4 regions of the Litchfieldia luteola genome follow, and region 1 is predicted to be linked to each of the others. Evidence: riboswitches for the same ligand, from Rfam matches in the RefSeq annotation. Region 1 holds a riboswitch; each other region holds the start of a gene.

Region 1 (8,205 bases):
ATGTAGGGGAAATAACCGTCTCTAATTTTATTTGCTGTCTCCTCAGTGAAGCTTGATTGAAATGCATACGATACCAAGCAAAAGATTCCTAGTGTGGACCCAGAACAAGCAGAAAATTCATACCACTGCATTTCAGGTAAATGCGGTTTATATTCATTAAACCATTTTTCTAACCTTGGCACTCTTTCCTCAACTCGAACATGTTTATGTACCTGTAAATCACAATAATATAAAGCTAGTTCCTGTAGGTGCTCATTGATAATATCAAAGTGTTTAACCTTCCTCAGGACATCCTGACAAGTTTTCACTAAGCTTTTTAAGTATCCACCATCTTCTTGTTCAGAGCGGTGACGATAATAATTTTTCAATGGGCTATCTAAAGTTAAGGCATCTGGCATCGAGTCATGTAATGCTCTAAAATCAATCGGATCTAATGATGTACTTCGATCACACAGATTATCTAAATAATCGCTTATTGTTTGGTATGCGACAATAAATCGGATACATTCATTTTTATGTTCATGCGCAAGAAGAGCTAAGATAGCTCCACCTTCACAATGAAAAGCTTTTGTATTTATACTGGCTAGTGCCTGTGTCCTAAGTTCAGGATCTGGTATTTGATTTGCTTTTTCTCGCCAATATGACAAATGTTTATGAACTTCAGGTAAAACATCTTTATATACCTTTGCCATTAAACTTACAGAATTAGATGGTACCTTCATCAAAACACCTCGTCTTTTTGATTTTGAATTACCGTTTACTCAAAAATTTGTTACACTAAACTTACTACAAAAAAGGAAATTATGAAAGGAACGAAAGAATTATGATCTATCCTTATAAGGGAATCTTACCTGAAATTGCTTCATCTGCTTTTATTGCGGATTATGTAACAGTAACAGGTGATGTTAAAATTGGTGAAGAAAGTAGTATTTGGTTTAACAGTGTAATTAGAGGTGATGTTGCATCAACGATTATTGGTAACAGAGTTAATATTCAAGATAATTCTATTTTACATCAAAGTCCAAATAATCCACTTATCATTGAAGATGATGTTACGGTCGGACATCAAGTTATTTTACATAGCTCCAAAGTTAGAAAAGGAGCATTAATTGGTATGGGATCAATTGTACTTGATGGTGCTGAAATTGGTGAAGGGGCATTTATTGGAGCTGGAAGTCTTGTTCCTCAGGGTAAGAAAATCCCGCCAAATACATTAGCCTTTGGTCGCCCTGCCAAAGTAATTCGTGAACTTAATGAAGATGACATAGCAGACATGGCTCGTATTCGTAGGGAATATGTTGAAAAGGGTCAATATTATAAAAGCCTTCAAAAATAATATCTGATGCAACTATGTTTACTTATGAAGTGTTTCCAAATCATTTGGAAACACTTTTCTGATTTTGACTACAGAAGGAATGGTATCCTAATAAAAAGCTTTTAAGATTGGAGCTAGTCTATATGATACCTAAAATTCTTAATCAATCTAAACTGAGAAATCGCATTCTTCTAGTATGTACTTTTCTTATAGTGTTTTTACCTAATAATGGCACCGCTGCCTATAGCAGAAATCTTACAACTACTACCACCAAAAAAATTATTTTAGATGCGCCTTTAATTTCACAAAATCCTGAATTACCAAGAGGCTGTGAGGTAACAAGCTTAGCCATGCTTCTGCAACATGCTGGTGTAATGGTTGATAAGCTTACTCTTGCTAAAGCTGTAAAAAAAGACCCTACACCTTATAAAAAACATAATGGCATTGTCCACTTTGGCAATCCATATAACGGGTTTGTGGGTGATATGTATACAAAAAGAAATAAAGGTCTTGGGGTCTATCATGCTCCAATCGCAGATTTAGCTGACCAATTTTTAGCTACTAGGATTATTGATTTAACAGGAGAAGATTTCACACAGGTTTATAAGTATTTAGTAAATGGATCCCCCGTTTGGGTCATTACGAATGCTACGTTTGAAAAGCTGCCAAAATCTTCTTTTGAAACATGGCATACACCCACCGGGATTATTAATATAACCTACCATGAACACTCAGTTTTAGTTACAGGTTTTGATGAGCACTTTATTTACTTTAATGACCCCTTGTCAGGAATTAAAAACACAAAAGCACCAAAGGAAGAATTTATAGCATCTTGGGTACAGATGGGAAAACAAGCGATTACTTATTGGCCTTAATAAGTGCCGCTTGTTCTATCCCATTGTATTTAAGAGAAACTTGAAATTTCACTATAAATCTCCTCAAACTGGTATTTCTTTTCAATAAACACTTGATGCCAAACCATAAACACTAGTACAGTCCATAATTTTCTACTATTATCAGCATTACCTTTACAATGATCATCTAACAATTTTAAGATTATATTTTTATTAAACAGGTGATTAGTGTCACTTGTCTTTATAATGGAAACGGCCCAATCATACATTTCATTTTTCAACCAATGTCTAATTGGTACTGGAAATCCTAATTTTTTTCGATTTAACACATGGTCTGGCACAATGCCTTCTACTGCTTTACGTAAAATGTATTTAGTTGTTTTATTTGCAGTCTTAAATTCAGGTCCAATTTTTTTTGCTACATCAAAAACTACTTTATCTAGAAATGGAACTCGTAGTTCCAAAGAATGAGCCATTGTCATTTTATCTGCTTTAAGTAAAATATCTCCGCGTAACCATGTGTGAATATCAATATACTTCATTCGATTTACAGGTTCATAATGTGCTGTCTCCTGATAAAATGGAGCTGTAATTTGGGTAAAATCTAACCCTTCCTTATAGCTTGTTAATAACAATTCCTTTTCATCTTCTGTAAACATTTTTGCATTTCCAATATACCGTTTCTCCATAGGTGTGCAGCCACGTTCAATAAAGCTTTTACCTCTAACGCCTTCTGGTAGTAGATGTGCAATCTTTCTTAGCAACGTTTTACCGGTTTGGGGAAGCGTATCGAATATCTCTAATGCTTGCGGTTCACGATAAATGTTATACCCACCGAATAATTCGTCGGCCCCTTCTCCTGACAAAACAACCGTTACATGCTTCCTTGCTTCTCTTGCAACAAAATAGAGTGGAATTGCTGCAGGATCCGCTAGTGGGTCATCCATATGCCACATGACTTTAGGTAATTCTGCGATATACTCCTCTGGAGAAATGACATAACTAAAATTATCTACACCTAGCATACTAGCTGTTTCTTTAGCAACATCTATTTCACTAAATCCTTCTGTTTCAAACCCGACAGAAAATGTTTTAATATAAGGATTAAATTGTTTTGCCAAAGATACAATTATTGAAGAATCTATACCACCGGATAAAAATGATCCAACAGGGACATCACTTCTCATATGAATATTAACAGAATCATATAGTGCATCCCTAATTTCGCTAACGAGCGTCTCTTCTTCTGACTTTATTGGTTTAAAGTTGGCCTTCCAGTACTGTTTAATCTTCATGTCTTCATTTAATTTCTTTGTGAAATAATGACCAGGCTCAAGTCTTTTAATCCCAATTGACATTGTTTCTGGCTCTGGTACGAATTGATATGTTAAATAATGTTGTAAGGAATCATAGTTGATAATATCGTTTTCAAACGCCAATAAGATACTTTTCTTCTCTGAAGCAAATAAAATTTTTGAATCATCTTCCATATAATAAAATGGTTTGATACCGAATTGGTCTCGTGCACCGAAGATTTCTTTTGTATTCTTATCCCAAATAACAAAGGCAAACATACCGCGTAAACGTGATGCTGCGTTTTCTCTTATTTTGCTATAAAGAGCTACAATTACTTCTGTATCACAGTTTGTCTCAAATTCCATTCCATCTAGTAGTAACTCTTTTCTTAGCTCAAGGTAATTATAAATTTCTCCATTAAAAATAATCCAGTAGCGATCGTTTTCGTATGTTAAGGGCTGGTGTCCCGTTTCAAGATCAATTATACTCAGACGCCTAAAACCAAACTGTATAATATCATCCGAATAATAGCCCTCATCATCTGGACCACGATGAGTTATTATTGTGTTCATACTTTTAAATTTATCAATGTATTCATTAGAGCTGCTCTTTTTATGCATACATCCTATAAAACCACACATTTTAGTCACCTACACTTTTAATATAAATTCTTCAATACCCATGTCTATTTTACTTAGGCTTTGTATGACAGATCTAGGTTACCTGTTTATTAGACGACAAAAAGTGATAAATTGTTACATTTTTTTAATACTCTTCACTTAGAATACAATTACGATAACTTAAAGATAGTGGATGCTTCTAAAACAAGCAACAAAAAAAAACAGGTAGATATTCGTAGAATATCACCTGTTTTAAAATCTTATTTATTATTGACCTAAAGCTTGTGCTTTTAATACCTCTGCTTTGTCTGTACGCTCCCATGGAAGATCCACATCTGAACGACCAAAGTGACCATATGCTGCAGTTTGCTTATAAATAGGACGACGAAGATCTAGCATTTTAATGATACCTGCTGGGCGTAAGTCGAAGTTGCTGCTAACTACGTCAACTAGCACATCTTCTGAAACCTTACCTGTACCAAAAGTATCTACTGCAATCGATACTGGTTTTGCTACACCAATTGCATAAGCTAATTGAACTTCAACTTTATCAGCTAAACCAGCTGCAACGATATTTTTCGCAACGTAGCGTGCTGCATACGCCGCTGAACGGTCAACCTTAGTTGCGTCCTTACCAGAGAAAGCACCACCACCGTGACGTGCATAACCACCATATGTATCAACGATGATTTTACGACCTGTTAAACCTGCATCACCTTGTGGTCCACCGATAACGAAACGGCCAGTTGGGTTAATAAAATATTTAGTATTTTCGTCAATTAATTCTTTTGGAACAACAGGAGAAATAACATGTTCCTTAAGATTACGTTGAATTTGCTCTAATGTAATTTCTGGGTGATGTTGAGTTGAAATAACAATTGTATCAATACGAACTGGTTTGTCATTTTCATCATACTCAACTGTTACTTGTGTTTTACCATCTGGACGTAGGTAAGGAAGAATGTCATCCTTACGAACTTTAGTTAAACGACGAGCAAGCTTATGTGCTAATGAAATTGGAAGAGGCATTAGCTCTTTTGTTTCATTACAAGCGAAACCAAACATTAATCCTTGGTCTCCTGCACCGATTGCATCGATCTGCTCATCTGTCATTTGACCTTCACGAGCTTCTAACGCCTGATCAACACCCATTGCTATATCAGCAGATTGCTCATCAATAGAAGTTAAAACTGCACAAGTCTCATAGTCAAAACCATATTTCGCACGAGTATAACCAATATTTTTAATCGTATCACGAACGATTTTTGGGATATCAACATAAGTAGATGTTGTGATTTCACCTGCAACAAGTACTAGTCCAGTTGTCACTGACGTTTCACAAGCAACACGTGCATTAGGATCATTTGTTAAAATTGCATCTAAGATTGAATCTGAGATTTGGTCACAAATCTTATCTGGATGACCCTCAGTAACAGATTCTGAAGTAAATAAACGGCGCTTTTTAGACATTCAAAAGCTTCCTCCTTTTAATACCACGAAATTAATCGTGTGTTGTTTGTAAGATACGGTACTCATTCCCTTATTATTGATTAGTTAAACCTGTTTTATCCAGTTATACGTTGAGAAGTTGTTTATTGTCTTAAAAATAATTCATCGTATGTATAACTAATCTGCATCGTTCCCAAAAAATAAAAAAACCTTTCCCTATTTTGAGGAAAGGTAGAATTTTTCAATCTCAGTCCTTTCACTCTTATCGATCAAGGTCAGTTACCTTGCATCAGGTTAGCACCTTATCACTAAATATGTGAAATTTCTCTCACATAATGCTTAAAAATTTAGTAATGGTTGCTGGGTTTCATAGGGCCTGTCCCTCCACCAGCTCGGGATAAGAGAGTATCCGTTCAATGACCAATAATAACTCAGTCATATTGGTAGTGTCAACATTTTTTGACAATATTCTTATCTAAATGATAAATATTCCATTATCACTCTGCAAAACGAGTCCGAATCCGTTGGTTATTCAGACAGGTTGAGCTACCACTCTGCATAACTAGTCCGAATCCATTGGTTATTCGGACAGGTTGAGCTTGCACTTTGCACAACGAGTCCGAATCCATTCGTTATTCAGACAGGTTGAGCCTTCACTTTACATAACTTAATCCATTCGTTATTCAGACAGGTTGAGCCTTCACTTTACATAACTAGTCTTAATCCATTCGTATTCAGACAGGTTGAGCTTTCACTTTGCACAACGAGTCCGAATCCATACTATTGTATCCTTTTCTAAAAAAAACAATTTATTTCATATTTTATAGTGCCTCATATTCTATTTTATTTTATCATATAGAGGTTAGAAACACGTCCTTGCACTATTTTTTAGCTAATTTCAAAAAAAATGGTACATTTATGAAAGTTAAGACGTAAAATATCAGAAATAGTATAGACTAATTAGATTAATGTGTTATACTAATTATGGGATTAACGTTGAAAACATATAACAATTTATATAAAGGAAGGTTTTGCACATGAATTCAGTTGGTGTTTCAAGTGAATTATTAACAGAATTACTTAATGGGAACAATGTTCTCCACAACTTATCTGTGTCAGGCTTAGTAGAAAAAGTTCTTAATCGAAATGAAGGGATCTTAACTTCAACTGGTGCGGTTCGTGCAACAACAGGGAAGTATACAGGAAGATCGCCTAAAGATAAATATATCGTAGAAGAAGCTTCAAATAAAAATAAAATTGACTGGGGTTCAGTTAATACTCCTATCTCAGAAGAGTCATTTGATAAATTATATAAAAAAGTAATCAACCATCTAAAACAACAAAACGAAATATTTGTGTTTGATGGGTTTGCTGGTGCTGATAAAAAATATCAAATGCCAATTAAAGTAATCAATGAATATGCTTGGCATAATCTATTTGCACACCAGTTATTCATTCGTCCATCAGCTGAGGAGCTTGCGACACATGAAACAGAGTTTACTGTGATCTCAGCACCTACTTTTCTAGCAGATCCTAAAGAAGATGGAACAGCTTCTGAAACGTTCATTATCATTTCTTTTGAACGTAGAACGGTATTAATCGGTGGAACTGAATATGCTGGAGAAATGAAAAAGTCTATTTTCTCTGTTATGAACTACATGTTACCTGAAGCTGGGATTTTACCAATGCACTGTTCAGCAAACGTAGGCCAAGAAGGAGATGTTGCTTTATTCTTCGGTTTATCAGGAACAGGTAAAACAACTCTTTCTGCAGACCCTAACCGCCGCTTAATCGGGGATGATGAACACGGTTGGTCTAACTCAGGTGTTTTCAATATTGAAGGTGGTTGTTATGCAAAATGTATCAACCTTTCTTATGAGAAAGAGCCTCAAATTTTTGATGCGATTCGCTTCGGTTCTGTATTAGAGAATGTAGTAATCGATCCTAATACTAGAGTTGCTGATTATGATGACTCTTCGTTAACAGAAAATACTAGAGCAGCTTACCCAATTCAAGCAATTGATAATATTGTTGATCCTAGTATTGCAGGCCACCCTAACACGATTGTATTCTTAACAGCAGATGCATTTGGAGTATTACCTCCAATCAGTAAGCTAACGAAAGAGCAAGCGATGTACCATTTCCTAAGTGGATATACTAGTAAGCTAGCTGGTACAGAAAGAGGAATTACATCTCCACAAGCTACTTTCTCAACTTGCTTTGGTTCACCATTCTTACCTCTACCGGCAACTGTTTATGCGGAAATGTTAGGTAAGAAAATTGATGAGCATGATGTTCAAGTATTCTTAGTTAACACTGGCTGGACTGGTGGAGAATATGGTGTAGGAAATAGAATGAAACTAGCATACACACGTGCAATGGTTCAAGCAGCTCTTGAAGGTGAACTAACAAATGCTGAAACAGTTAAGGGTGAAATCTTCGGATTAGAAATTCCTGTTCATGTACCAGGTGTTCCTGATGAAGTACTTCAACCTGCAAAAACGTGGGCAGATCAAGATGCATACAATGTAAAAGCTAAAGAGCTAGCAGCAAAATTCCGTCAAAACTTCAAAAAATTCTCTAATGTTCCGAAAGAAATTGAAGAGCTTGGTGGACCATTAGTATAGTATTAACGATCAAAAAGCAGTGTGCATATCGCACCTGCTTTTTT
Region 2 (8,205 bases), on a different contig from region 1:
GTAGATCGGTGGTAACTCTGCCACTAATCCTAATGAACTTGGTCTGTATATTGGTGGTAGCTCTGCTACTAGTCCTAATGAACTTGGTCTGTAGATTGGTGGTAACTCTGCTACTAATCCTAATGAACTTGGTCTGTAGATTGGTGGTAACTCCGCTACTAGTTCTAATGAACTTGGTTTGTAAATTGGTGGTAACTCTGCTACTAGTCCTAATGAACTTGGTCTGTAGATTGGTGGTAGTTCTGCAACTTCTACAGCATTTGGTTGATAAATCGGTGGTAACTCTGCTACATTTTTATTAATGGCACTTGCTCCAAAAGAAAAACCGACAGCCAAAACAGTTAGTGATAGACCTGCAAATAGTAATTTTTTCATAATAACACTCCGTTTCTTTTTACCCATCTAAGGGATAAGATAGTAGTTAATTGATTTAACTGTATTATATAAGAACTATTTAAAACGTGTTTTCCTTGTTTATAAGGTTTTGTGTCACTAGACTAATAGTAATCTACCAATTTCTCTTCTAAATGAGAAAAAATATTGATGTAGCAATAATGAGGTGAAAAAGTTGGATTTCACAAAAATCGGTGAAGAAATACGAAATTTACGCAAATCTTTAGGGATGTCCCAAGTGGAATTGGCAAAGGGGATTTGCACACAATCACAGATTAGTGTCATAGAGAAGGGTGAAGTTTATCCACTTGCATCCACACTCTACTTAATCTCTCAAAAGCTAGGGGTTGATATCAATTATTTCTATGAGATTGCTAGCACACCAAAGGTTGACTATGTAAACGAAGTAGCCCACCAGTTCAGGCAAGCAAGACGCGAGGCAAAATATGACCTAATTAGAGACATAGTAAAAGCTGAAAAAAATAATCCTTTATTTAAAAATATACGAAAAAACAAACAGCTTATTTTATGGCATCAAGGAATATGTGAATATGAAATTAATAGAAATCCCGAGCTAGCGAAGGAATTACTATTTGAAGCAATACAGTTAACTCATTCAACTGATAAGGTATTTAATGAACGTGAAATTGAAATCTATAGTTCAATTGCCGTGATTCATTTTAATGGTAGTGAAAATGAAAAAGTAATTGAGATTTATGACATGGTGCTTCCTCACTTGGAGAGGATTCCATATCCGCATGACGTTACCATTAAATCTAGGATCTTATATAACAAAGCAAAAGCATTAACGCGCCTTTCAAGATTTGAAGAGTCCAATCATTCCTGTAAGCAAGCAATTGATTGGTGCTTAAAAACGGATAATATGTACGTTTTTGGAGATTTGTATTATCATACGGGATACAATTATGAAATGCTTGAGAATTATATAACCGCCTTAAGGTATATGGAGAACGCGAAGAAAGTATTTGAACTGAGGCTTGAGGACAGACATATTCCTTATATAGAGCAGCGGATTAAGAATATAAGAGAGAAACTAGAGAGTCAAACGAGGGTTTGACTCTTGTTTTTAGTTCAGCTCAACTTCATCCAAATTCGCTTCATCCTTATAACCATGTTCCCCAGTTACTTCATACGTTTCTTTAATGAGTCCCATTTCTGGGGCAAAATAACGAGTGTAGATTGTATTAGCACCTGCAACTTCGCTTGTTGTCTTTTGAATGACTATCACGCTCTCGAACGTCCCCTTGGGTACGGTGATAGTTTGGTTTTCATCAATTACCTTCCATTCAGCCTGACCATCATCTTTTAAATCTAAAAATATCTCAGGGAATTCCATTGGCACAAAAGCTTCAATTAACTCTGGGCTTTGCCTCCCTGCAGCTTCATGTACAAGAGCATATTCTTCATTCGTCCATCGATAGATTTGAGTAGTTGGTGCACCGCTTAGAGATACTATGACTTGAACATACTCTTCATTCTCAGCAACAATTTCATGAACATAGATTTCTTCACCTGCATTCGTATATATTCGTTTCTCTCCTACTTTCGGGCGATATTCTTTAAAATTTCCTTGTTTTATTTTTACAACTTCCTTTGCTTCTTTAGGTTGCTCTTGTGGGGGAGTTTCAGCTTTTTCCTCGACCTGCTGAGTAGGAGGAGGAGAACATCCGACAAGTAGAAGTAAGGATAGTAACATGCCGTTTATTAATTTCACTTGAATTCTTCCTCCCTCTACCAAGGCTTCAGTACATATCTAAAACTATCTTTTACATAAATGGTTGTTTGACGGTTTTTATCTAACACTGAGATAGCTGATTTTACTGTATAAGCATAGCTTAATGCTTCAATTTCATTCGAAAAAGTAGCTAATCTTTCATTATTACTTCCATACACTTCAAAAACAGCAAAGTAAGCTTCTATTCCTTTAGCAAGTGCCCCTGCTGCTTCAAACTGATAGCTCTCTGTTTTTATTAATTTTTCTTCATGTCGATTAATCATATAGCCAAGCTCTACTAAGATAGACGGCATTTGTGCATTCCGGATGACATAAAAGCTTTGATCAGAGTGGATTTTCCGGTCCGGAAGACGTAATGAATTTACTAGTATCGGATGCACTACTTCAGCAAGTCGTTTATTCTCTGACAAGTACTTTATTTGTAAGGGGTCGTGTGGATATTCAGACTTGCCGTGTTTTACCCCATCGTAATAATAGGTTTCGATGCCTCTTCTGAAGGAATTAGTTGGGTGAGCATTGTGATGGATTGAAATGAAAATACTGTTGTTGTTATTTTTTTCAGCAAATGCATTCGCCATTTTCATCCGCACATCGAAATCTCCACCATCCGTGGTTCCATCAGCATTTTTCAAATAAGGGGCAAACTCCGTGTCGGTCGTGCGAGTTAAATGAACCTTGATGTCTGTCGGTTTTAGGATTTCTTGTAATTTCAATGCAACTAACAGGTTTGCATCCTTTTCACAAAAACCCGTTGCTGAGCCTGAATAACCACAAGTTCCACTATACTTACCACCATGACCAACATCGATAATCACCGTTTTTTCAGCATGTTGTGTAACTGGAAATAGAAAAAAGATGAATAGTGCTAGGAAAAACAATTTTTTAAACAACCTTCCACCCCCTACTACAAGTCTCTATCTTTTCTATCATTTTAAACAAAACAACATAAAATTAAAAGAAGGAGTAGAAATTGGGGCCTGACCCCCGGTGCGTTAATGTGTTAACGCATTGGGGGTCAGGCCCCCAATGGTTTAATGCGTTAAACCGAGTAATTTTATAAACAAACTTGTTGACTCATTAGTTTAATGGTGTTAATATTTTCATCATCAGTTAAATAATCGTTTTTTTCTTATCATGAGAGGTGGAGGGAATGGCCCTAGGAAACCTCGGCAGCGGACTCATTTTTGAGAGTACTGTGCCAATTCCAGCAAGCGATAGCTTGATAGATAAGAAGAGCGCACGTTTTCAATTTGAATTCATGACCTCTTCTTTCTTGAAGAGGTTTTTTGTTTCTTATGAATTTTGTTGATGAGAGAAAAACACTTTTTAACTAAAACCAAGTAAATCTATAGAAAAGGATGGTATAACACCTATGAAAAAACTTTCATTATTGCTTTTTATATTAACGATTGGATTTGTTTTAACTGCTTGTGGGACTGAGGAAGCAGGAACTTCAAACTCAGGTGCTACAAATTCAGATACTGCTTCTGAGGAGCAGAGTTCATGGGATCGAATCAAGGAATCTGGAAAACTAGTTGTTGGTACTGAAGGATTATATTTTCCAGTTACATATTTTGATGAAGAGACAAAAGAATTAACTGGGTTTGATGTTGAAGTCGTTAGAGAGTTAGGTAAAAGATTAGGTCTAGAAATCGAATTTAAAACGATGGAGTTTGATGGATTACTGCCTGCTCTTCGAAATGGTCAGATTGATGTGGCTGCGAATGATTTTACAATCACTGAAGAACGCCTAGAGAAGTTTGATTTTACAATTCCTATTAAACACTCATTTGGGTCTGCTCTTGTCCGTGAAGATGGTAGCTCGAATATTGAAACAGTTGAGGATTTAACAGGGAAAAAAGTTGGAGGTTCAGCTACTAGTAATTACTCAGACTTTGCTCGTAGCCAAGGTGCAGAAGTTGTTGTTTACACAGGTTCTGATACTGTTTTACCTGAAATCGTTAACGGACGTGTGGATGCTACTTTAAATGACTATCTTGTTTTAATTCAGCACTTAAAACAATTCGATAAGCCTGGGCTAAAACTTGCTGAAAATGTAAAATTTGAGCCTAACGTTGGGGCCATTGTCATGCAAAAAGATAGCCCAGAGTTAAAAAAACAATTAGATACAGTTTTACAAGAAATGATTGATGATGGAACGATTAAAGAGATTGCACTTGAATTCTTTGGTGCAGATGTTTCACAACCAGTCACTCTTGACTAGTGTTAGAGAGGAATCTTTGTGATTCCTTTCTTTTTGCAGATAATCATAAAAAGGAGTCCTATTTATGTCAAATTTCAAATGGGAATATCTATTTAATATAGAAATTGCGTTAGACTCACTTCCCTTTATATTGGAAGGGGCCTGGTATACGATTCTGATTGCCGTTGTAAGCATGGGCATTTCCTTAGTATTGGGTTTGTTTATTGCGCTGGCAAGAATGAGTAAGTATTGGATTAACAGTATTCCCGCTCGGATTTTCATATCATTTATGAGAGGAACCCCTCTTCTCGTTATTTTATTTATTTTATATTTTGGCTTACCGATGCTTGGTATTGAGTTGCAGCCTCTTACAGCAGCGATTATCGGTATTAGTGTGCATTTTTCAGCTTATAGTGCCGAAATTATTCGCTCTGCCATATCTTCTGTTTCTAAAGGTCAATGGGAGGCCGCGGAGACCCTTCGTATGAGTTATTGGCAAACAATGCGTCGGATTATTTTACCACAGGCTACTCGGATTGCACTCCCTCCTTTATCAAGTGTGTTCATGGATATCATTAAGGGAACCTCACTTGCAATGGTTATCACGGTATCTGAAATGTTTTACCGTGCAAAAGTTGTAGTTGGTCAAACGTATGAGAGCTTAACATTGTATATTCTAGTTGCCTTGATTTACTGGGGACTTTGTACAATTGTAACCTTGTTACAAGATTACCTCGAGAAAAAAGCAAACCGTTATGTTTCATCATGATAGGAGGCTGCGAAAATGATTCGTATAGAACACTTAAGTAAAAGCTTTAAAGATAATGAAGTATTAAAATCGATTTCCTTGCAAATAGAAAAGGGAGAAGTAGTCAGCATTATCGGGCCATCAGGGTCTGGAAAAACAACATTGCTGCGCTGTATGAATTTACTGGAGATTCCAACATCGGGGACACTTTCGATTGGCGAAGTCCAGGTTGGATTTAACGGTAAAACACCCTCTAAGCAACAAAAGAGAAATGTACAAAATTACTCAGGGATGGTATTTCAACACTTTCACCTATTTCCACATAAAACAGTTTTAGAGAATATAATTGAAGCACCATTGGTTGTTCAAAAAAGAAGGAGAACCGAAGTAGTTTTAGAAGCTGAGGAGCTACTGGGTAAAGTTGGCTTGCTAGGGCACAAGGACCATTATTCTGAACAATTATCAGGAGGACAAAAACAACGTGCGGCCATTGCTAGAATGCTAGCATTAAAACCTGAAATCCTACTATTTGATGAACCTACATCTGCACTTGATCCTGAGTTAGTAGGAGAAGTTCTAACTGTTATTAAAGAGCTCGCGAAAGAAGGACAGACGATGATTATCGTTACTCATGAAATGGGCTTTGCACGTGACGTATCTGACCGTGTGATCTTTATAGCAGATGGCTTCATCGTTGAACAAGGAAAACCAGAAGACCTTTTCACAACGCCAAAAGAAGAACGAACACAACAGTTTCTACAAAAAGTACTAACAAGATAAAAAATTGGGGCCTGACCCCCGGCGCGTTAAAGCTTTAACGCACTGGGGGTCAGGCCCCAATCGTCATATTTACCCATCTTCGATTTTAAGCTTTTTGAACCAGTCTAAGCCTTGCCTTCAGCACATATATCCTAAGTAGGTGTTTGTAAATCTAGTAGTGATAAAAATTTAGTAGAGTGTGCTCTACAAGGTGAGGGGAAGAAGTTGAAGAAGTTTTTTAAGGTATTTATGATCTCAGTTTTAGTGTTGTCGTTATTTATTCCATCTATTGGTCTGGCTAAGCACGATGATGATGATGATGATGATGATGACAAGTTTTATGAAGCATTTGAGGCGGGTGTAGCGCAGAATAGAATTAGCCCAACTAAAAGTCATTTGGCAGAAGGCGTTTATTTAGGAGGGTATGATGGTTTTAAACAACGTGGTAAAGCTATAGGTGTAGCTGATCCGATTTATGCCCGCGCACTGGCACTTAAGTCTGAGTCCGAAAAGCTTGTTTTTGTCACATTGGATACGACTGGTGTAGGGAACAAGGTACTGAATGTGATTCGTGAAAAAGCATCAAAAAAGACCGGAGTATCTAAGAATGCAATCATGATTAGCTCAACTCATACACATGCAGGACCAGATCTTCAAGGCTTGTGGGGTGGTGTATCTAATTCCTACAAGGATTACTTTATCAATCAGGTTGTAAAAACAATTGAAGAAGCAGTAGATGACCAAGAAGATTCAATGGTTACTGTAGGCTCTACAGTGGTTCCACAAAACCTGGTCCATAATCGAAGGGGCAAAAGTGAGACCGATACAACTTTAACAACCCTACAGATTACTCAACTAGAGAAGGAAAAAGGTAAAGGAAAGGGTAAGGGTAAAGGGCATCAAAAAGGCAAAGGTAAAGGGCATGATAAGGGTAAAGGTAAAGGCCACAATAAAGGGGACGATGATGAAGAAAAAGTCATCGCTACCTTAATAAACTTTGCTGTTCACCCGACTATTTTAGGTAGAGATAATAAAAATTTTTCTGCTGATTTTGTAGGGTACCTTCACTCTGAAGTAGAAGACCAATTTGGTGGCATCTCTCTTTTTGTTAACGGTGCTTTAGGTGATGCTACACCGATTTCTAATGGCAACACTGACCAAAAGAAGGCCGAATACTATGGAAAAGAGATTGCTAAATATGTTGAGAAAGCTATAGATAATGCTAGAGTTTTACCTAAAGGGTTAAAAATTACGAATAAAAAAGTTGATTTCGTAGTAGAGAATCAAGGATTTGTTAGTGGCTATAACACAGGAATTTTAAGCCCGTATTATGAAATGAAAAAGGTAAATAATGTACTGAAGCTTGAGAGCACAATTTCAAGAGTAACCATCGGGGATAAAAATACAAACATTGAACTAGTTACGGCTCCAGGAGAAGCAGTAACTGGGCTTGGTCTTAGTCTCCGTAAAGTAATGGACAATAAATATTCAATGATTTTAGGGCTTACTCATGATACGCTTGGTTATCTAATTCCTGAGAGTGAATGGGATCCTAAGAAATATGAAGAACAAGTATCGATTGAAAGAGCAGCTGGTGAAAAAGTTAGAAACGTAGTTTTAGAGCTTTACGGAAAGAAGTCACAACCTTTACCACAGCCAGTTACTCTTAAAGCTGGAGCTTCTAAAGAAAAAATTACACCTACCACAGCTATGATGGATGCTACAAAACAAGGTCCTCTGTATCTTGGTGGGTACGGAAATGGTAGAAAAGCTGACCCTAATCAGGTACTTGATGAATTATGGGCAAGAACAATCATCCTTCAATCAGGTGGAAAAACGGTCGCATTTACTGCCCTTGATTCTGTAGGTATTTTTCAAAAGGATTCTTTAGAGATTCAAAAACGAGCTCGTGATGCACTGCGTACAAAAGGCATCTATGTTGATCATATTGTCGTGTCTTCAACACATACTCATCATGCTCCAGACACAATGGGGCTTTGGGGAGCAAAAAATAAAAGCGGTATTAACCCATTTTACCAAGAATATTTAATAAGTCAGGCAGCTAAATCAATTATTAATGCTGCAACTTCTATGCAAACTGTAAAAGAACTTCGTTACGGAGTACAAGATACCTCTGGCCTAATTAGAGATTCACGCGATCCAAATGTGATGGATGACGATATCTATGTCATGCATGCAGTAGGTCTTAACAATCAAACAATTGGTACACTAGTAAAATGGGCCAGCCACCCTGAGACCATTCTTGGCCACTATAATGAAGCTATCACTTCAGACTATGTCCATCCATTAAGAGAGACTGTTGAGAAAAGTGTTGGTGGAACCACT
Region 3 (8,205 bases), on a different contig from region 1:
AAGAGCCTTCTTTGGAAAGGCTCTTTCCTTTTTATGAAATTAACTTTTGTTTCTCCTCTAAAATAGTAACCTCGATCCATCGAGATAATGCGTTGTCTGTAAGCTGCTCTTTATATAAAATCTTACATTCTTTAAAAACACATAATCTAAAGGTCTCAACTCCTTCTAACTCATTGATTACCTCATTAATCTCAGCCTGCACCTCAGGACTTGAATATCGATCTGTTTCTATTGGATCTAAAAATAATTGAATAACCCCATTTTTAGTTTCTTCCATCCAACTTCTTGATAAACCTAGCTTTTTAAACCTCAAATTCAGCTTCCATAACTGAATGCCATGTACCTTTTTAAAAAACATATGTATGCCTCCCTTGTTGAACAAACAATACATCCTTCGACAAAATCCTCTGAAATATGGGGGTTTTAGAGAAAATATTTGATCCTATTTCGCTTTTTGTAGTTTATTAGATTGTTTTGACAACCTTTGTCATGTTGAAGATTTCTATATAACGAACATAGTATTATAGTAGTAATCTCTCATATTTTGTCATTATGAACATACAATGAGAACGATGAATAAGCTATTCTAGCGTAGGAGAGGAATCATAATGAGGGTATTATTTTCAATATTGTTAATGCTAATGTTAGCTGGCTGTTCCAATATAATGAACATCTCAATCCCAACCATGGGAACTACTGAGACAATTGAAAGAGTGGTCAAGGATCACCCATCACGTTCTGTTGTCATGGCTACTGAAATGCATAAGCAGGTTCCTGAACCTCCACCTATCACGGAAATAACAGTAAGTGCTGCCGGTGATGTCACCATCGGAAGTGATGATAGCTTTGGCTATAAAGGAACTTTTAACCATGAAGCAGATATGAATGGCCTTGCCTTCTTTGTAGAGCACATACGACCTATCTTTGAAAAAGATGATTTCACAACGGTAAATCTTGAAACAACTCTCACTACGTCTAAACAAAAAGCAGAAAAGAAGTTTCGTTTTAAAGGCGATCCTTCTTATGCAGATATTTTAACACTAGGAAGCATTGAAGCTGTTAACCTAGCAAACAATCATACGTACGATTATTTACAAAAAGGGTACCAAGATACGATTGATGTTCTTAAACATAATAATATTGGCTTCTTTGGAAATAATCATATTCATATTTCTACTATTAAGGATATAAAGGTTGGAGCTCTTGGTTATAACGGATGGTCTGATAACAGTTCCATTCGTAAGCAGATTCAGGAGGACATTCAAACCCTACGTGAACAAGATGTTAAAGTCATCATTGTACACTTTCATTGGGGCGAAGAACGAGCATATGTCCCGAACTCTACCCAAAAGTCGCTAGGCCGATTTACGATTGATAGCGGTGCAGACTTAGTTTTAGGGCATCACCCTCACGTTGTTCAGGGAATTGAAGAGTACAACAATAAATTTATTGTATATAGTTTAGGTAACTTTATGTTTGGTGGAAACCGTAATCCAAGTGATAAAGATACATTCGTATTTCAACAGACCTTTCACCTACAAGATGGCGAACTTCTCGATAAAAAGCAGATCCAAGTAATTCCTTTTAGTATTTCATCAGTGACATCAAGGAACAATTACCAGCCCATACCGCTAACCGGTGAAGAAGCAGCAAGAGTCAAAAATAAAATCATCGGACTCTCAGCAAAAATCACCCAATCAAACTGGGTCGTATACGAAACATCAAACTAAATTGTAGGGGCCTGACCCCCAGCGCTTTAAAGCTTTAGCGCGCCGGGGGTCAGGCCCCTGTTGACTTATTTTTGTAATTCTGATCCTAAGAATTTCGCTACTTCAAGCATTCCAAATTTTCCTGCTACCTTTTCAGCATCAGAGTTATAGTTCGTATTTGTATTAACATCATAGGTAAAAATCTCACCTGCTGCATTTCGAATGAATTCAATGCCAGCAACGGCAATTTTATTTTCTTGAAGGAACAATTCATACTTCTCAATGATCGGATCGTTGAAACCTTCGATAATTTTAAACTTTGGTTTTTCAGTTACTTCTTCTCCAACAGGACAGAATAAATCGCCGATTTGACATGCATCTGCAGGACATAATTCAAATCCCTCTGATGTATCTACCTGAACTGCATAAACAAACTTTCCTCCAACAAACTCACATCGGGTAATATATGATTCGGGAGAAAGGATATATTCTTGTATCAATGTAATCCCATCAACCGGCTCCTCAAACCCAGGACTGTTCACATACTCCCGCAAGCTTTCAATGGAGTGGAACAATTGAACACCAAGTCCTTTACCAGCACGGTTGTGTTTTGTGATAAAAGAAGCAGACCCAAGTTGTTTTGCTGCTTCAACTATTTGTTCTTTTCCAACAGCTGCAAGTGTTTTAGGCGTTTTAATCCCGCAGGCATTTAATGCCATATATTGATTGACCTTACTAACCTCAAGTCTTAAAGCCCGTGTTCCGTTAAAGACTTTTTTCTCATTCTTTTCAAGCCAAGCAAGCACGGACTCTGCTAATTCCGGTGCAAAACGATGATCACGCGTATGTGCAGATGCACTCATTCGACTATAAAATACCCCTTCAGGAGGTGCTTCGAATAAATTAACGACTCCTTGATCAAGGTGCCATTCTTCATAAGGAAGCTCTAACTCTTCCAGTCTAGCTGTTAAATGATTGGTCCATTCACTGTTTTCATGTATGATGTATATTTTGCTCATTTTACTATTCACTCCTGTACTTTGGCTTCTCTAAGTGCTTCGACTAATGGCATAACTTTCTTTGAAAAGCGTTCCATTTCTTCAAGCTGTGGTGAAAATTGAAGTAGTAATAAATCAACACCAGCTTCTTCATATTCAATTATCTTTTTAGCAATCTGTTCTGGAGTACCAATTAGATTGGGTCTTAACCCACGATTTGAAACAGAGTAGTCATATAGCTTAATTTGTTGTTCTAGCTGTGATTTGCTAACGAAGTCATTGAACCCAGCATATCCACTTGATTCTCTTACATCCGTAATTCGATTTAACTCTGCTTGAGCCTCTTCCTCTGTATCACGACAAACAATGTATGCAGCCATTCCGAATGATTGAAAAGGTGCGTTACCAGTTTGCGCTCTTCTTTGTTTCATATCAGCTATTTTAGCTGTTACTTCTTCTACTGTTCCTCCATGCATTACATACGCGTCACACTTGTTCGTAATTGCTTGTTTTCCTCTAGGACTTTCACCACCCGCATAAAGAATCGGATTTGGTCTTTGAACAGGCTTAGGTGATAAAACAGCATTTTTAACTGAATAAAAGTTTCCTTCATAGTTAAAGACATCTTCTGTCCATAATCCCTTTAGTACATCTATAAATTCTTCTGTTCGATCGTATCGCTCATCATGCTCAGTGAAAATCCCACCGTACTGCCTTGCTTCTTCTTCCCACCATGCAGATACAACATTTAAGGTAAATCTACCATTACTTATTTGATCAATATTCGCGGCCATTTTTGCAGCAACTGCTGGGTTATGAAACCCAGGTCGAATGGCTGTCATGATTTCAATTTTACTCGTCACAGCAGCTAAAGCCGCAGCTGTTGACCAAGCTTCTAAAGAGTCACTCTCAGGCCCTTTAATATCATTTAAGTATAATTCAGCAATAAGTGTTGTATCATATCCCCACTCTTCTGCTGATGTAATCACTTCTTTTGCGTACTCGAATGTAGGTGGCATATTTTCATCATCAACATTTCGTAACCACCCACCAAAAATCGGTAACCAAAATCCATATCTCATTTTTCTCTTCTCCTCTCGTCTATCGCGAAAACAAAAAAACTTCTTCGATACGAAGAAGTTGGAATTGCTTCTATCCTATCTCTCAGAACCTACTGTTCTGCTGGAATTGGCACCTTACTGATTTACTCAGTGGTTGCCGGGCTTCATCGGGCCAGTCCCTCTACCTCTCTTGATAAGAATATTCAATTAATTAATCCATAGTAATCATACTATATAAGTTGGTTTTCCGTCAACAAATTTATTTAACTCAGTAACGCATTAACGGACTGGGGGTCAGGCCCCCGATGCTTTAAAGTGTTGTAGTTTCCACCCTTCAAGTATATTATGCTACCAATTCGGCAAAAATGTAATAATGTTCAGAATTGTTTATAAAGGAGAAAGATTGTGAGTATAAAAACGCATAGAAGCTTAATTAAAATTGGTAGTTTTGTATTGGGGTTTGGTTTTCTTGGAGCTTTAGACGGTATCATCTTCCATCAACTTTTGCAGTGGCATAGTGTATATATGGCAACTGATCGACCGGGACAGATTGTGAGTGATGGACTTTTTCATTTTGCAGTAACCATTACATTAGTGATCGGCGGTATTCTTCTATGGGTTGCAGAAAACCCCATTGCACATAAAAAAGGAATTCGATTATTAATTGGCTGGTTCCTGATTGGAGGGGGTCTTTTTAATTTAACCGAAGGTATTATTAATCATCATATTCTCCAAATCCATCGTGTGAAGCCTGCTGATCCAAACCCTTTATTCTATGACCTTACCTTTCTAGGATTAGGGGTAGTATTAATTGTTATAGGTTATCTTATTAAGAAAAACACCGAAACCTATCAAGCCACAATAAACACCTGAGACAGTTTTCTTTCACCACTAATCCAAAGGAGGACACGTTACATTAATGTATAGGCTAGTCAGTTTTTTCGTGATATTTACTTTTGTCTCAATCATGATCTTCTTTCATTATCAATATGGGCACCATAGTGCATTCGGACATGCTCAGTCTCACCATGAAGAAACGGTTGAGATTCCTATTTCTTATAGATTACCAGCGATTACAGCATCCATTACCCAGGATCAATCAGGGTCCTGGCTTTTGGAAATAATGACATCTAATTTCACCTTTACACCCAAAAAGACTGGTTCAACAGTTATCCAATACAATGAAGGGCATGCCCACTTATATATCAATGGAAAAAAAATAAACCGCCTCTATGGTAATTATTATAATTTGGGGAATTTAAGCCCTGGCACTTATGCGGTGAAAGTAACCTTAAACGCAAATAACCATGGAATATATACTAGCGCAGGAAAAGAAATTGCTTTCCAACAAATCATTCATGTTAAATAAAAAGACAAGATGAGAGACAATCATCCGAAATGACTGTCTCTCATCTTGTTTTAAATAATATCTATCCAAATTTTCACTGCAGTAGCGAAAATCAAGACAGCTAGAACCACTTGTAATACCTTCGTATTTACTTTTTTCCCAGCTATTGCTCCAAGAGGTGAAGCAATTAAACTTGCAATAATCATAATAAATGCAGGGAAATAATCAATTTGACCTGTTGTAATTTTACCAACCGTTGCACCAATTGACGAGATAAACGTAATCGCTAATGATGAAGCAATCGTCATACGAGTAGGAATCTTTAACAAAACAAGCATAATAGGAACAAGTAAGAATGCTCCCGCTGCTCCAACAATTCCTGCTCCAATACCTACAATTAACGCAAGTGCTGCAGCAAGCCATTTATTAAAAGTAACTTGATCAAAAGGAATATCGTCAATCCCTTTCTTAGGAATAAACATCATAACCGCAGCTATTAATGCCAAGATTCCGTAGATAAGATTAATGCCACCCTCTGACATAAGCTTTGATCCATATCCACCAACAAAACTACCTATTAATATACTACTTCCCATATAAATAATGAGTGTCTTATTTAAGTAGCCACCTTTTCGGTAGGCCCACACACCACCAATAGTTGCAAAGAACACTTGAATGGCACTAATCCCTGACACTTCATGTGCGGTGAATGCTGCCACTCCAAGCATTGGTGGAATATATAAAAGCATTGGGTATTTGATGATTGACCCACCAATCCCTAGCATTCCAGATATATATGAACCGATAAATCCAATTAGGAAAATCGTAATTATAAAGGCAAAATCCATCGTAAATCCCCCCTTTAAAAAGGGAACCTATACTGGTTCCCTCTATTTTCACCCTTTTTTAATCCAAAACTTTAACACACCGTTGTCTTCTACATGTTTGATAAACTCATGACCACCAGATTTAGCCCAAGCAGTTAAATCATTTTTTGCACCTTTATCAGTTGCATGAATTTCAAGCACTTGACCAGATTCAAGTTCGTTCATTGCCTTTTTTGTTTTAACGATAGGCATTGGACATGCCAATCCTTTTGCGTCTAATACTTTGTTTGCTTCCATTTTATAATTCCTCCTCTGTTCTTAACTTAACGTACTGCACAACGGTTTGGTCCGATTTCCATTTCACGTTGCTTTTCATCATCTGGAGTAATTTTCCCCATGTTTGTTTCACGAATTTCTTGGTAAGCATTAGGTTGTGGCGGTAGATTTTCTGTCACTAATTTTCTAAATTCATTCTCATCTTCAATGTTTAACCCATGGTTATTTGCAAAAAGAGTACCTAGTTTTTCTGCAACACTTCCGTCCTCATTTAGCTCTTCAATGATCATAAAGTGTGCTGGAAGAACTACTAATTCATCTGATAATTCTCTATAGCGTTTGTATAAGCTTTCTCGTAAGTCTCCAACCCAATCTTCAGCCATCCCAGCTAGGTCAGGTCTTCCAATTGAATCTATGAATAAGATATCTCCTGAAAGTAGGAATACTGAATCAACTACAAATGAAGTAGATCCAATTGTGTGACCTGGTGAATACAATGCGTGAATATCGATTGCTGTATTACCGATTGTTACAACATTTCCACCTTCTAACGCTTGGTATTCGAACGTTACTTCTTCTGCATCCTTTGGAGGTAACCAATACGTTGCATTAGTTTTCTCAGCAATTTTACGGCCTCCAGAAATGTGATCTGCATGAAGGTGAGTATCAAAAATGTGAGTAATCTTTGCACCAATGCCTTCTGCAAAATCAAGGTAGACATCAGTCATACGTGTTGCATCAATAATTGCAGCTTCACCGTTTGAAACAACCAAGTATGACAAACATCCTTTACCAATACGTACGAATTGATAAATTTCGCCACCATCTTTTAAGTCTCCAACTTTTACTGGCTCTAGGTATTCACTCCAGGCTTTCATACCACCTTCTAAATAAGAAACAGTAAGGCCAGCTTCAGAAAGCATCTCTGCTACAAAGATAGAAGATCCTTCTTTTGCACAAACAACAAGTACGTCTTTATCAGTTGAAATTTTCTCAAGAATATCTTCAACACCTTCAAGTAATTCAAAATAAGGAACATTTAAATACTCAAAGTTATCTCCTTCAATTTTCCAATCTTGAAAATCACTTTCGTTACGTACATCTAAGATAAATAGTGCCTCTTTATTGATTACCTTTTCTGTTACCTCTTTTGAAATCATTGCATTAACAGTCATCGCAAATTACCCCCTATGGTATGTTTTGTTTTAAAAAAATTTATTTATTTAAACTCGCTGTTTCACCAAACCATTGGCTCATACCTGGAACAACATTATATACATTGGTAAATCCATTTTCAGCTAGCTTTTGTGCAGCAAAATCACTACGATTTCCAGTACGACATACTACATAAATTTCATCGTTTTTATTTAATTCATTTAGGCGAGTCTCAAGGTCCCCTAATGGAATTGAGATTGCATTTGGAATATGATTAAATACGTATTCAGCAGTTTCCCTAACATCAATCACAACTACATTATTTGCTGCTAATTTTTGTACTAATTCATCGTTATTCACTACATTTGGGTGTTTTCTTTCAAGCTTATCTTCCCCAGAAGATTTTCTTAAGTAATGCTTTAGGACTTCTCCTTCTTCAAGGGTACCTAAATATTGATGGCCAGTGCTCTCAGCCCATGCTTTAATATCTGCTTTAGATCCTTTATCTGTTGCTAGAACCTCTAACACATGACCTGGCTCTAGATTATTCATTGCTTTTTTCGTTCTTACTATCGGCATTGGACATGCTAAGCCCTTTGCATCTAAAACTTCGTTTACTTTTAAAGTATTCATATCGTGACCTCCGTTTTAAAATTTGTAGTTCAAAAATATCTTAAAAGCTGGGTTTGGCCGATAAAGTTCCATATTGACCGATAAACAGTCGGAATTGGCCGATAAATCCTCAATTTGAACGATAAACAGCCGGAATTGACCGATAAATCAATATCAATTCACATATTAACCCATGGGGGTATCCGTCTGACTAAAAAA
Region 4 (8,205 bases), on a different contig from region 1:
TGAGTAGGTGTAAATGATGAAGCATTTTGAGCAATCACAGTTGTTACAAGGTTTACCTAAACAATTTTTTGCATCCCTTGTTGCAAAAGTAGGGAAAGTTGTTGCCGAGGGGCATGATGTAATTAACTTAGGTCAGGGAAATCCCGACCAACCAACCCCGGACCACATTGTGGAAGCATTAAAAGTAGCTGCTGAAAAACCAGCATATCATAAATATTCACCTTTTCGTGGGCAGCAGTTCTTGAAAGAAGCGATTGTTACGTTTTATAAAAGGGAATATGGTGTAGACCTTGACGCTGAAAAGGAAGTTGCCATTTTATTCGGAGGAAAGGCTGGACTTGTTGAAATCCCGCAGTGCCTAATGAATCCGGGGGATATCGCACTCGTACCTGACCCTGGATATCCCGATTATTGGTCAGGAGTAGAACTGGCTCGTGGTGTAATGGAGTATATGCCGCTTCTGGCTGAAAACGAGTTTCTCCCTGACTATAGCCAAATTGATAAGAGTGTTTTGGAACAAGCGAAAGTCATGTTCTTAAACTATCCTAATAACCCAACTGGTGCTACCGCTTCAAAGGAGTTTTTTGAAGAGACCATTGAATTAGCAAACAAACATGAAATTTGTGTTGTTCACGATTTTGCATATGGTGCAATTGGCTTTGAAGGTAAGAGACCAGTAAGCTTTTTAGAGGCAGATGGTGCGAAGGATGTTGGAATTGAGATTTACACATTCTCAAAAACGTATAATATGGCCGGCTGGAGAATTGGTTTCGCTGTTGGAAATCAAAGTGTAATTGAGGCTTTAAATCTACTACAAGATCATATGTATGTAAGTATATTTAGTGCTGTTCAAGAGGCTGCTGCAGTGGCATTGTTAGAATCACAACAATGTGTAGATGAGTTAGTTTCACTGTATGAATCACGTCGTAGTACGTTAATTGATGGATTAAAGGAAATCGGTTGGGATGTTACGGCACCAAAGGGTTCTTTCTTTGCATGGTTACCAGTTCCCAAAGGGTATACGTCTGAAAGCTTTGCAGACTATTTACTTGAAAAAGCACATGTAGTCGTTGCTCCAGGTGTTGGATTTGGAGAATATGGTGAAGGTTATGTTAGAGTTGGGTTATTAACAGATCATGATCGTCTGAAAGAAGCTGTCGAAAGAATCAAAGCATTACAATTATTTTAGTTGACAGAAAACTAAAATACTGTCATAATCCATAGTAAATTTCGTAAATGAATGTAAAATTAAATAGATTGTTTTCTTATCAAGAGCAGGTGGAGGGACTAGCCCTACGAAACCCGGCAACCGACTTATATTTTTATAAGCACGGTGCTAATTCTTGCAGCATAAAAGCTGACAGATAAGGAGATGGTAGTGATAATACCTCTTCTTACTGAAGAGGTTTTTTATTTTTTGCTAAGACAAAGCTTATTATTATCTTGATCCTATGTTGATTTCTGCGGAAGGCACGAGACTCCTGCGGGAGTAGCGCATCAAAGTGAGACCCCACAGGCGCATAGCGCCAAGGAGGCTCACGGACCGCCCGATGGGAATTCGCCTTTGAAAAAGCCGGCAATTGGGCTTTTTCATAATTCCCCGCGGAAAGCGAGTGCCTGTAGCAGAAATCAACAGGCAAGTAAAATACAGCCTATGTTCAGGTATAGGATTCTTACAGAAATGAGGTACTTAAATGAGTGAAGTAATTGCAACCTATCTAATTCATGATCCATCACATAATCTTGCAAAAAAGGCTGAAGGAATCGCTCTCGGATTAACGATCGGATCCTGGACAGATCTCCCTCAATTAGAGCAAGAACAACTAAAAAAACACAAAGGCCAAGTGATTAGTATTGAGGAACTACCAAAAAGTGAGTCAGTTAATCACTATCTAGGCAAGGATGTAACGAGAGGGATATTAAAAATCGGCTATCCTAGTGCAAACTTTAGTGGAGATTTACCAGCAATTTTAACAACTGTTTTCGGTAAGCTTTCGCTAGATGGAGAAATCAGACTTGTAGATTTAGAGTTTTCTGACGAGGTAAAAGAGAATTTTCCAGGGCCTAAATATGGACTACAAGGAATACGAGAAAAACTTGGAGTATATAATCGACCATTAGTTATGAGCATTTTTAAAGGAGTGATTGGTCGTGACCTCACTTACTTAAAAGAGCAACTTAAGGAGCAAGCTCTTGGTGGAGTAGATATTGTGAAAGATGATGAGATTCTTTTTGAAAATCCTCTGACTCCATTTGAACAACGAATTGTTGCTGGGAAACAAGTGTTAGAGGAAGTTTTTGCTGAAACAGGGCATAGAACTTTATATGCTGTTAATATTTCCGGGCGTACTTTCGAGCTTAAAGATAAAGCTAGAAAAGCAGTAGAGCTGGGTGCTGATTTATTACTGTTTAATGTATTTGCCTATGGACTTGATGTGTTACAAAGTCTTGCAGAAGACCCTGAAATTACAATTCCAATCATGGCACATCCGGCCGTAAGTGGTACAGTAACACCATCTGAGTTTTATGGGATTACAAACCAATTACTACTTGGAAAACTCCTTCGATATGCTGGTGCAGATCTAGTTTTATTCCCATCACCGTACGGAAGTGTAGCTTTGGATCGTGATGTAACATTAGGGATTGCAGAGGAACTAACAAAACTAGATGATCAATTTAAAACGGCATTTCCAGTTCCGTCAGCTGGGATTCATCCTGGCTTAGTACCTCTTTTAATTCAAGACTTTGGCAATGATAGTATTATCAATGCAGGTGGTGGAGTCCACGGTCACCCTGATGGAGCCGTAGGTGGAGGTATGGCATTTAGGGCAGCAGTAGATGCGGTTCTAGCGGGTAAAACTCTTAAAGAGGCTGCTGAGGACAATGAGAACCTAGGGAAAGCAATTTCACTATGGGGAGTAGTTGAGGTAAAGTCATGACGAAACCAGTAATTTTTTGTGATTTTGATGGAACGATTACCAATAGTGATAATATTATCGCGGTGATGAAAAAGTATGCACCACCTGAGTGGGAAGCGATTAAAGATGACATTTTAGGTCAGAATGTGTCAATCCAAGAGGGTGTTGGAAGGTTATTTTCATTACTACCTTCCTCTTCGAAAGATACGATTATTCACTACCTCACGGAGAGCGCAGTTATTCGTGATGGTTTTAAGGAGTTTGTTGCTTTTACAAAAAAGAATGATGTTACTCTGTATATTGTAAGCGGGGGAATAGATTTCTTTGTTTATCCACTCCTTAATGGATTAGTAGAACCGGAGCAAATATATTGTAATGGGTCTGACTTTTCTGGAGAGACGATAAAAATCTTATGGCCACATAGCTGTGATGATGGTTGTCAGAACGGATGTGGTTGTTGTAAACCATCTCTGATTCGTAGGCTGGCATCACCTGGTGACTATAACATAGTCATTGGGGATTCGATTACTGATTTGCAGGCAGCCAAATTAGCAGATCATGTTATTGCAAGAGACTTTTTATTAGAAAAATGCCAACAGTTAGACTTACCACATACATCATTTACAACCTTCTATGATGTCATAGATGTGGTATCAAAGCAGCTGGAGGTGAAACAGCCTTGAGTAATATACTTACTAGATGGAATGAATTAGCCGATGTGAAAGATGAGTTAGCTACTCGTGATTGGTTCTTTGGAACGAGTGGAAACCTCTCAATCAAGGTAAGTGATAATCCATTAACATTTTTAGTATCAGCAAGTGGCAAGGATAAACGAAAAAGAACGAATGAGGATTTTCTATTAGTTGACCGTAATGGGGAAGCAGTGGAAGAGACACCGCATATAAAGCCTTCAGCTGAAACGCTATTACATGTTGATATTTATAACCGAACAAACGCAGGTTGTAGCTTACATGTTCATACGATTGATAACAATGTCATTTCAGAGCTCTATGGAGATGAAGGTGAGGTTGTATTTAAGGGTCAAGAAATCATCAAGGCGCTTGGGATTTGGGAAGAAGATGCCGAAATTCGGATTCCAATTATTAAGAACCACGCCCATATACCAACATTGGCTGCAGAGTTAGCTGAGCACATAGAGGGTGATACGGGTGCTGTCTTAATTCGTAATCATGGAATTACCGTTTGGGCAAAGAATGCTTTTGAAGCGAAAAAGCATTTGGAGGCCTACGAGTTTTTATTTAGCTACCGAGTAAAATTACTGACTATAAAAAGATAATATTGGGGGAGGAATTTATAATGGCAAATATTCGTATTCGTAACACAGGGGAACGTATTGAAGGGCATGAAAATGTGGCGAAATTTTTAGAAGAGCAAGGTGTGCTTTATGAGCACTGGGACACTAATAAACTACCAGAAGATTTACGTGGTAATTGCCAAATTAACGATGAGCAGAAAGCTCAAGTATTATCTATTTTTGAAGATGAGATTAAATCATTAGCTGAAAGAAATGGCTATCATAAATGGGATGTTGTTGCTCTATCGGAAGTAACTCCGAATTTAGAGGAGCTTTTGAAAAAATTTGAACAGGTTCATGTTCATACAGAGGATGAAGTTCGTGCGATTACAGCTGGTAACGGTATTTTCGTTATTAAAGGAAGCGAAGAGCTAGGCTACTTTGATGTAGAACTTTCTGCAGGAGATGTTATTTCTGTACCAGTTGACACACCTCACTTCTTTACACTTCGTGAAGATCGCCAGGTTGTTGCCGTTCGTTTATTTATCGACCCATCAGGATGGGTAGCACATCCATTCCAAGATCCACAATTTGTTGAGACTAAGTAAAGATATGTTGGAAACCTCCTTTCGGGTGTGAAAGGAGGTTTTTTTGTGGGAATTGGGTTTATGAGTCCTCGATACAGGATAAATCGTGAAATGAGGACACATTATTTGATTTATCGTCCTATAATTTTCGAGATCCTCAAAATAGCTGTCGATAAACAGATTTATCGACCTTTAATTTTCAGGATTCCTATAATTGATGTCGATAAACAGATTTATTGACCTGTAATTTTCGAGATCTTCAAAACTTGTGTCGATAAACAAATGTATCGACCTATAATTTTCAAGATCCTCAAAATAGCTGTCGATAAACAGATTTATCTGCCCAAAAGCTCACTCACTAAAATACATATACGGTTTTTCTTGCTTATAATAATCAATTCGATCTTGCAGCGTACCTGTATGAAACTCGAACTTATGGCCGTCAGGATCTGTAAAGTAAATTGAGCGTTTATCACGCTCATCTCTAGTACGACCTTGTAGAACATTAACACCTAAAGAATGGATTCTCTTCACCAACTCGTCAAAGTCTTGCTCATCCACTGTAAAAGCAATATGTGTATAAGATTCATGTATCTCATTTCTCGGTATTGTATCTTCAACATTCAAAGCCAACCATAGCCCCGCAAGATCTAAGTATGCAGTTGTATTCCCTTTAACAAGTAGTTTGGCACCAAAAGCGTTCTCATAAAATTCGATTGAGCGGTCAAGGTCCGAAACAGAAAAAAGAAAATGATTTATTCCTTTAATATTCAACTTACATCCCTGCCTTTAAATAATTTAACTAGACCTATTATAAATAAAAAGAAATATATGGAAATCAAATATTTTAATAGTATATAATATTGAAAAGTATGATAACAAATTGTAATAAAATTAAAAATTAAGAATATTCTTTACTACTTGTGAATATTATGTTACATTTGATATCATATGTTCTTTTAAGATTACTTTTATTATATGATTAGGGTGGAAGATGATTCTACCACAAGGAGTGGAATGACATGAAAATTCGTTATAATTATGTACCAAAGAATGAAGTAAAATATTGTGAATCAACTCTTACAGTAAAAGAAGCTTATGAATATCTAAAAGAAACTGGCTATCGTTCTGTTCCAGTACTATCAGAAGGTGGTAAAAAGTTCGAAGGTCTTATTTATAAAGTTCATCTTCTAGACTATCTATATGAAGAGAAGGGGTCTCCTGAAGCATCAATCGATTCATTAGTGAAGAATCAAGATGCATTTATTTATGAAGAAGATTCGTTCTTTAAAACATTTTTAACGATCCGTCGCTTACCATTTATTGCAGTATTAAATGAAAATGAGCAATTTCTAGGAATCATCACACATGCAAACGTGATGGATGTTCTTGAGGATTCGTTTGGTATGAAAACAGGTGGCTACACTCTTACAATTGCTACGATTGAGCATAAGGGTGCAATAAAAGACCTTGTTACCCTATTAAGGGACATTAATATCGATGGTATGCTTACACTTGATAATGGAGAGAAATACTTACGTCGTATTATTGTGAATTTACCTGGTGAACTTTCACCTGAAAAAGTTAAGGCTCTTGTTGCTAAAATTGAGGAAAAAGAATTCCGTGTGACCCACGTAGACCAAATTGATAAATAATAAACAAAGAAGATCCCGCTAGCCTAAGCTATCCGGGATCTTTTTTTATGTTTCGAGATTGAAGTATTGAGCCTTTTTTTTGGAGCCGTAAAGAAGTAGACTCCTAGAATGACGATAATGCTGCCTGCTGTTTGAGGAATCGTAAGTTTTTCTCCTAAGAAGATAAATGCTAATATTGCAGTGAAAATAGGATTAAAGTTTAAGAACATACCAGACTTTACACTTCCAACTTTCTGAATCCCAACGTTCCAAAAAATCATTGCCAACACGGTTGCTCCAATAGAAGAATAGAGAATGGCCCACCAGAAGGAAGCGGTAGGATCAACTATACCATCTGAGGTTAAGAGTACAAATGGAAGATTTAGTAGTGATCCAAAAATACCTGCCCAAAGTGTGGCATTATATGGTGAAACTTGCGTCATAGCTTTTCGTGCAGCAACGGAATATAATCCCCAAATGGCAACTGCACCTAGCATAAACATATCTCCAATATTAAAATGAAATGATAATAGATTACTTAAATTACCATGTGAAATGACAATTAAAATCCCAAACAATGAAATTAGCATGGCTGACATCTGTCGAAAATTCAATTTTTCTCGATAAAAGAAAAACGAAGCAACTGCAATAGAGATAGGATTTAATGTTGAAAGTAAACCGACATTATCGGCCGATGTATTTTCTAAAGCTAAAAACATAAGAAAATTAAATAGAAGAACTCCAGTTAGCCCCATTAGAAGAAGGGGGGTAAGAGCTTGTTTAGGGAAGGTAATCTTCTTTTCCTTCCACCAGACGAAAGGTAGTAAACAAAGAACAGCAATTAGCCAACGTATTTCTGTAAGTAGAAGAGCTGAACCATGGTTAACCAAAAATTTACCTGCGACAAAGTTTCCAGCCCATAAGAAACTAGTGAAAAGTAATAAAAAATAATATTTTAATTGCATGTGATTCACCCATGGCCTTTATGTTGTAATTGATAGCTAAATTAATACGAAGAAATCATAGCATAAGAAGATAGGTACGTAAACCATTCGTAATGTTTAATTTTTAATGAAAGTTTTTCCTTATTTTGAGTATATGAACATAGACCTTTCCTCTACTTCCCTTAGGAGTCAAGTGCCTGCAGCGAAGATCCACTCTTAATAGAACTATTAAAAAGCAACATTCATTACAAAAGAGCTTGAAAAATATGTCGAATTCCTAAATGATTAATCCTTCAATCTATTAATATATGAGGCTTTAGTCAAGATATTACAAAAAAATACATAAAAAATTTGTCTAATATTGCGAATCTATTTACAGATATAGAAGATTTTGTAATAATTCATTAAGTGAGTATTTGATAGGATTAAAGGGGTTGTGTAAGTTGGCAAATGGAGATGTGGATGAGGTAGGTATACTTTTAGTAAACATTTCAAAAAAGAGAGCAGAAATGATAGCAGAAGCGAATACCTCGGGGTATACAAGTGATCGGACTATTAAATATAGTCAGGAGTTAGATCAGTTATTAAACCAATACCAACGTCTTAAAGTACAATCATGTAAAAAGGTGCGTTTTCGGCAATTTTTGAGACAATCGATTCTATTTTTCTATGGATCTAAATATAAGCTTCATAATTTCCAATAAATTTTAAAAAGCCATTTTCACAGGCTTTTTTATTTTTTTAAAAAAATCGTAAAATGTGTGATAAACATCACAGACAAGAGGTGGCTTTTTATATTACTTTGAAGAAAAGAAGTACTTATATTCATAGCTTATACGTTCAAAAGCGTCTAGTTAAGTCAGCAGG

Evidence for each region. Region 1 has a riboswitch for S-adenosylmethionine ahead of metK (methionine adenosyltransferase). Riboswitches for the same ligand answer to the same signal wherever they lie in the genome.
Region 2: another riboswitch for S-adenosylmethionine. It lies ahead of J2Z26_RS15570 (transporter substrate-binding domain-containing protein); the one in region 1 lies ahead of metK (methionine adenosyltransferase).
Region 3: another riboswitch for S-adenosylmethionine. It lies ahead of J2Z26_RS02985 (LLM class flavin-dependent oxidoreductase); the one in region 1 lies ahead of metK (methionine adenosyltransferase).
Region 4: another riboswitch for S-adenosylmethionine. It lies ahead of mtnW (2,3-diketo-5-methylthiopentyl-1-phosphate enolase); the one in region 1 lies ahead of metK (methionine adenosyltransferase).

Annotation. Positions count from the first base shown of each region.
Region 1 covers NZ_JAGGKM010000004.1:460,571-468,775, forward strand. The annotation lists gene J2Z26_RS14240 (tetraprenyl-beta-curcumene synthase family protein) at 1-722, opposite strand, end outside; gene J2Z26_RS14245 (gamma carbonic anhydrase) at 824-1,336, shown strand; gene J2Z26_RS14250 (C39 family peptidase) at 1,459-2,190, shown strand; gene asnB (asparagine synthase (glutamine-hydrolyzing)) at 2,220-4,106, opposite strand; gene metK (methionine adenosyltransferase) at 4,353-5,555, opposite strand; SAM riboswitch class I at 5,794-5,938, opposite strand; gene pckA (phosphoenolpyruvate carboxykinase (ATP)) at 6,572-8,161, shown strand.
Region 2 covers NZ_JAGGKM010000005.1:207,465-215,669, reverse strand. The annotation lists gene J2Z26_RS15590 (hypothetical protein) at 1-375, opposite strand, end outside; gene J2Z26_RS15585 (helix-turn-helix domain-containing protein) at 569-1,471, shown strand; gene J2Z26_RS15580 (hypothetical protein) at 1,481-2,128, opposite strand; gene J2Z26_RS15575 (N-acetylmuramoyl-L-alanine amidase family protein) at 2,146-3,039, opposite strand; SAM riboswitch class I at 3,276-3,382, shown strand; gene J2Z26_RS15570 (transporter substrate-binding domain-containing protein) at 3,522-4,373, shown strand; gene J2Z26_RS15565 (amino acid ABC transporter permease) at 4,438-5,121, shown strand; gene J2Z26_RS15560 (amino acid ABC transporter ATP-binding protein) at 5,137-5,880, shown strand; gene J2Z26_RS15555 (neutral/alkaline non-lysosomal ceramidase N-terminal domain-containing protein) at 6,085-8,205, shown strand, end outside.
Region 3 covers NZ_JAGGKM010000001.1:567,887-576,091, reverse strand. The annotation lists gene J2Z26_RS03000 (hypothetical protein) at 32-358, opposite strand; gene J2Z26_RS02995 (CapA family protein) at 609-1,730, shown strand; gene J2Z26_RS02990 (ATP-grasp domain-containing protein) at 1,796-2,728, opposite strand; gene J2Z26_RS02985 (LLM class flavin-dependent oxidoreductase) at 2,737-3,789, opposite strand; SAM riboswitch class I at 3,862-3,968, opposite strand; gene J2Z26_RS02980 (DUF2243 domain-containing protein) at 4,174-4,641, shown strand; gene J2Z26_RS02975 (hypothetical protein) at 4,688-5,137, shown strand; gene J2Z26_RS02970 (sulfite exporter TauE/SafE family protein) at 5,188-5,964, opposite strand; gene J2Z26_RS02965 (sulfurtransferase TusA family protein) at 6,013-6,240, opposite strand; gene J2Z26_RS02960 (MBL fold metallo-hydrolase) at 6,267-7,394, opposite strand; gene J2Z26_RS02955 (sulfurtransferase TusA family protein) at 7,435-8,007, opposite strand.
Region 4 covers NZ_JAGGKM010000001.1:615,057-623,261, forward strand. The annotation lists gene J2Z26_RS03175 (carbon-nitrogen family hydrolase) at 1-25, opposite strand, end outside; gene J2Z26_RS03180 (pyridoxal phosphate-dependent aminotransferase) at 17-1,189, shown strand; SAM riboswitch class I at 1,263-1,371, shown strand; gene mtnW (2,3-diketo-5-methylthiopentyl-1-phosphate enolase) at 1,695-2,939, shown strand; gene J2Z26_RS03190 (2-hydroxy-3-keto-5-methylthiopentenyl-1-phosphate phosphatase) at 2,936-3,601, shown strand; gene J2Z26_RS03195 (methylthioribulose 1-phosphate dehydratase) at 3,598-4,215, shown strand; gene J2Z26_RS03200 (cupin domain-containing protein) at 4,236-4,781, shown strand; gene fosB (metallothiol transferase FosB) at 5,112-5,534, opposite strand; gene cbpA (cyclic di-AMP binding protein CbpA) at 5,783-6,415, shown strand; gene J2Z26_RS03215 (DMT family transporter) at 6,439-7,359, opposite strand; gene J2Z26_RS03220 (aspartyl-phosphate phosphatase Spo0E family protein) at 7,782-8,042, shown strand.